DNA from 2 places in the Staphylococcus muscae genome. Region 2 is predicted to be linked to the other one. Evidence: predicted binding sites of a transcription regulator. Region 2 holds the regulator's gene; the other holds the start of a gene.
What was found. The regulator NrdR, encoded in region 2, represses ribonucleotide reductase genes. The targets are predictions, from matches to a motif close to AACACNATATATNGTGTT.
Positions count from the first base shown of each region.

Region 1: the regulator NrdR is predicted to act here: its motif matches at 1,655-1,672, upstream of nrdD (anaerobic ribonucleoside-triphosphate reductase).

Region 1 is NZ_CP027848.1:1,368,272-1,370,762, reverse strand. Features, by position in the region: gene C7J88_RS06850 (poly(glycerol-phosphate) alpha-glucosyltransferase) at 1-1,205, shown strand, start outside; gene C7J88_RS06845 (hypothetical protein) at 1,224-1,481, shown strand; gene nrdD (anaerobic ribonucleoside-triphosphate reductase) at 1,693-2,491, shown strand, end outside.
Region 2 is NZ_CP027848.1:339,163-341,653, forward strand. Features, by position in the region: gene C7J88_RS01575 (glyceraldehyde-3-phosphate dehydrogenase) at 1-435, shown strand, start outside; gene nrdR (transcriptional regulator NrdR) at 634-1,104, shown strand; gene dnaB (replicative helicase loading/DNA remodeling protein DnaB) at 1,104-2,477, shown strand; gene dnaI (primosomal protein DnaI) at 2,477-2,491, shown strand, end outside.

The sequences.
Region 1 (2,491 bases), 1.0 Mb from region 2:
ATTTGAAGAAATATACAGGTCATCGTCGCAAATTTAGCATTGCTGCATATAAAGGTGAGACAGTTACAAAATTCTATACACAAGGGTTCGTTTTTGATGGAGATGGTATTTATCGACTTCACAATAAAGGTTATCAAAAAAACCTTCGTCAAATAGAAGATTTAAATGTTGAGATGGATCGCTTAATCGCTCATAGTACGACATTTTTAGAAGGTATGTTACAAGAAGATGGGCGCTACATTTATGGTTACTTCCCACATTTTGATAAGACGATTAACTTCTATAACATGTTACGTCACTCATCATCAACATATTCATTGGTAGAAGGCTTATCATACTTAGGTAAAGACTTAAAGCCAGTTGAACGTGCGATTGAGTACATTATTAAACATTATATTGCAACGGATGAGACGGGTGCACAATTTGTCTTTGATGATACGAAAGATGTTAATGAGATAAAACTCGGACAAAATGCTGCGTTTATTTTTGCGGTGTGTGAGTATTTAAAACATGGCGGCCAAAACACAAGCTACTTGAAATATGCACAAAGTGTTGCAGAAGGTATATTGAAGATGATTGATCCAACTACGGGTGAAACGGTGCATATTTTAAATTACCCAGACTTCTCAGTTAAAGAGAAATACCGTATCGTTTATTATGATGGGGAAGCAGCACTCGGTTTATTGCGTTTGTATCAACAAGATCATGACGAACGCTGGTTGAAAACGGTGCAAACATTATTTGAGCACTTCATCAAAAATGATTATTGGAAGTATCATGACCACTGGCTTGGGTACTGTACGAACGAATTAGTTCAAGTGACACCACATGAGAAGTACTTCAGATTTGGTATCAATAACGTAAGTTCATATTTAGATTATATGAAACAAAGGGAAACAACCTTCCCGACGTTCCTAGAGATGTTGATGGCAACGTATCATTTAGTTGAAAAGGCCAAAGCATCAGGATACCAATATTTAGTTGATGAATTATTAGATGAAGAGAAATTTTTAGATACGATTCATACACGTGCAGACTATGAGCGCACAGGCTTTTTCTACCCTGAAATTGCAATGTATTTCAAAAATCCAAGTCGCATTTTGAATAGTTTCTTTATTAAGCACCATGGTTATCGTGTACGAATTGATGATATTGAGCATTACTTGTCAGGATATGTACAGTATCAGCATGTATTTAAAAAATAGTAGTAAGGAGTTAGTCAGATGACAGAAGAAAAAGTAAGGGACCATGATGTCGTCGATGAAAAGCATGAAGATCCGAATGAAGCAATCAACAAAGAGATTGAAGCTGAGCTACTTGCTTATTTAGAAAGTGGAAAAGATAAGGAAGAAAAGAAAGAAAAAAAGAAATATAAATCAGCGATATTTATATCAACGCTCATTATTTTAATACTTTATTTAACGAAATTGAGCAAAAAGATGTTCTTCATATATTATGGCGTTCTAGATTTTATATTATAAGATAAACGAAGCGTTACATTCTGAAATCATGAGTGTGACGCTTTTTTGTATCTTCAAGAAAATAAATAGTGCAAACGCATGTAATGATCAAGACATGATTGTGCAAGATATAAAGTTCACATAACGTTCTCAAAGAAATGACAAATCAGTTAACAGCTTAGTTGTGAGTTGAAAGCACTATATATAGTATCTAAAATGAGTGTCAGACACTATATGTAGGAAGAAGCGTGAAAATATGAATCAGTTAGAAAAAGACCTTAAAGGACTGATCACAAAAGATCCGGCAATTGTGAATGAAAATGCAAATAAAGACAGTCAAACATTTGCGACGATGCGTGATTTGACTGCCGGGGTTGTTTCAAAATCATACGGTTTGATGTATCTGTTGCCACAACACGTAGCTGCAGCACATCAATCAGGAGAGATTCACTTTCATGACTTGGACTATCATCCTTTTCAACCACTCACGAATTGTTGCTTGATTGATGCGAAAGATATGTTGGCACATGGATTTCAAATAGGCAATGCACATGTAACATCACCGAAGTCTATTCAAACGGCGGCAGCACAACTTGTACAAATGATTGCGAACGTATCGAGCAGCCAGTACGGCGGTTGTACGATTGACCGAATCGATGAAGTGCTCAGTGAATATGCGATACATAATGAACGTAAACATCGTGCAATGGCTGAAAAGTACGTCCGCAAAGAAGACGTCGAAAGCTATGTCGATGAACAGGTTACGCAAGATATTTTTGCAGCGATTGAAAGTTTAGAATACGAAGTGAATACACTCTATACTTCTAATGGGCAAACACCTTTCGTGACATTTGGTTTTGGCTTGGGCACGGATGAGATGAGTCGTAAAATCCAACAAGCAATTCTACAAACACGCATTAAAGGATTAGGAAAAGATCGTGTGACAGCCATTTTCCCAAAACTCGTCTTTTCTATTAAGAAAGGGGTTAACTTTGCTCCAAATGATCCCAATTATGACATTAAGCAATTAG
Region 2 (2,491 bases):
GACAACCCTCATAAAGATTTACGTCGTGCACGTGCAGCATTTGAAAGTATTATTCCAACTTCAACTGGTGCAGCAAAAGCACTCGCACTTGTATTACCTGAATTAGAAGGTAAATTACACGGTATGGCATTACGTGTACCAACTAAAAATGTGTCACTTGTTGACTTAGTTGTAGATTTAGAACAATCAGTGACTAAAGAACAAGTGAATGAAGTATTTCGTCAAAACGACTTAGATGGTATTGTTGAAACAGTAGACGTACCATTGGTATCAGACGACTTTATGACTAACCCACATTCAGCAATTATTGATGCACCATCAACAATTGTCATGGGAGACAACAAAGTGAAAGTATTGGCTTGGTACGATAACGAATGGGGTTACTCAAACCGAGTTGTTGAAGTATTACAATTAATCGCAAAAGGTATTGCATAATTAATATAAAGAAATCAATTTACTTATAGGCTGAGACTTGGATAGATGATTCAAGTCTTAGCTTTTTTATTTCACGATATGAAGAAACGAATAAGCGTTGGCAAATTCATTATAAATACCATTTGTTCCTGTCGCTTTTGCTATCGGGTGGTTTATAGTATAATGAAACAAAAATCTTTTGGAGAAGGTGACGAAGTCGTGAAATGTCCTAAATGTAACCATACACAATCTCGCGTTGTAGACTCAAGACATGCTGAAGATACGAATGCGATTAGAAGAAGACGTGAATGTGACCAATGTGGCACGCGTTTCACAACTTTTGAACATATAGAAATGAGTCCACTGATCGTCGTTAAAAAAGACGGGACAAGAGAACAATTTAATCGAGAGAAAATTATCAACGGTTTGGTACGTTCATGTGAGAAACGACCGGTTCGTTTTCAACAGCTTGAAGAGATTACGAATCAAGTGGAATGGCAATTGCGTGAATCAGGTATTGCTGAGGTGTCGTCACGTGATGTCGGTGAATATGTGATGGACTTATTAATGCAAGTAGATCAAGTTTCATATGTGCGATTCGCATCAGTATATCGTGAATTCAAAGATGTGGATCAATTGCTCGAATCGATGCAAGGTATCTTAAAAGACAACAAGCGAAGTGAATCATAATGTCGTTATCGATGTATGCAAACACACTTCGTCCTCACGATGGCTTTCAAGTGATACAACAGTTTCGCTTGCAGCCGTTGCACGATGAAATATTAAGTCGCCTATTTACGCCGTTAATTGGTGCGCAATCTGTCGGTATTTATCATTTTTTGAGTCAATTCAGTATGTCATCCGCTGAAGAAGGTCTGACACACTATACAGTGATGTCTGAGTTGAAGATTAATTTGATGAGTTTTAGAGAATATGCAGATTTATTAGAAGGTATCGGTCTTATGCGCACATACGTCCGTCATTCAGATGAGACGACACAATTTATTTATGAGTTATTGCCACCACCAAGCCCTGATGAATTTTTCAATGATCCAATGCTGTCGATTTATTTTTACCAAATCGTAGGGAATCAACGTTATCATCAATTGAAATCGCACTTTATTATACAGACAGTTGATACAACAGGATACGTGGATGTGACGAAAAAGTTTACCGATGTATTCAAAGTGCCGAAGCAATCATTTTATCAGCCTGAGAAGCATCTAGCTGAAACAGAATACAACGGTGTTGATTTGACAGATGTTTCTTTCGACTTCGACTTATTAGCAGATATGTTGCAGACGCATTACATTAGTAAAGAAATACTAACTGAACCGACTAAGACATTGATTGTTCAACTCGCCACGTTATATCGTATTGCGCCAGACCAAATGAAGACATTGATTTTAAAATCACTAAATAGTGATCAGACTTTATCCATTATAGATTTACGCAAACAGGCACAGACACACTTCTTAAATGGCAACCAACAAACGCTTCCGGAGCTTCAGCGTATGAATGCAACATCTGATACGGTGAATCAAGGAGGAGTGGAACATGAAGATGTGTCAGTGGAAAGTTGGGAAGACTGGTATCATTTAATGGATAATACGAGCCCTGTTGTAATGTTAACATCATACGGTGGATCTGAACCGCCATTATATCAGAAGCGTATGATTGAAGAGTTGATGGAGCGAGAAGGTTTTAATTTTGGTGTTATCAATATCCTACTGCAGTATGTTATGCAAAAGATCGACAATAACTTACCAGAGAAATACGTCTATTCTGTCGCATCTACATGGAAAAAAAGCGGTGTCGTGGATGCCAAAACGGCACATCAAAAAGCGATGGAAATTCAGCGCAATGAAGAAAAGGCACAGGAAAAAAGAAAGCAGCCACAACGTCAGAACTATTCTAAAGGGACTGTTTACGAAGAGAAACCACGTTGGATGACGCATCCAGAAGAATTCAAATCAAAAGAAGAAGATTTGGATGTGTTAGAGCGAGATCGGGAAGCTTTCTTGAAAGAATTACAACAAAGTAGAAAGGCGGGTGATGAATGATGAAATCATTTAAT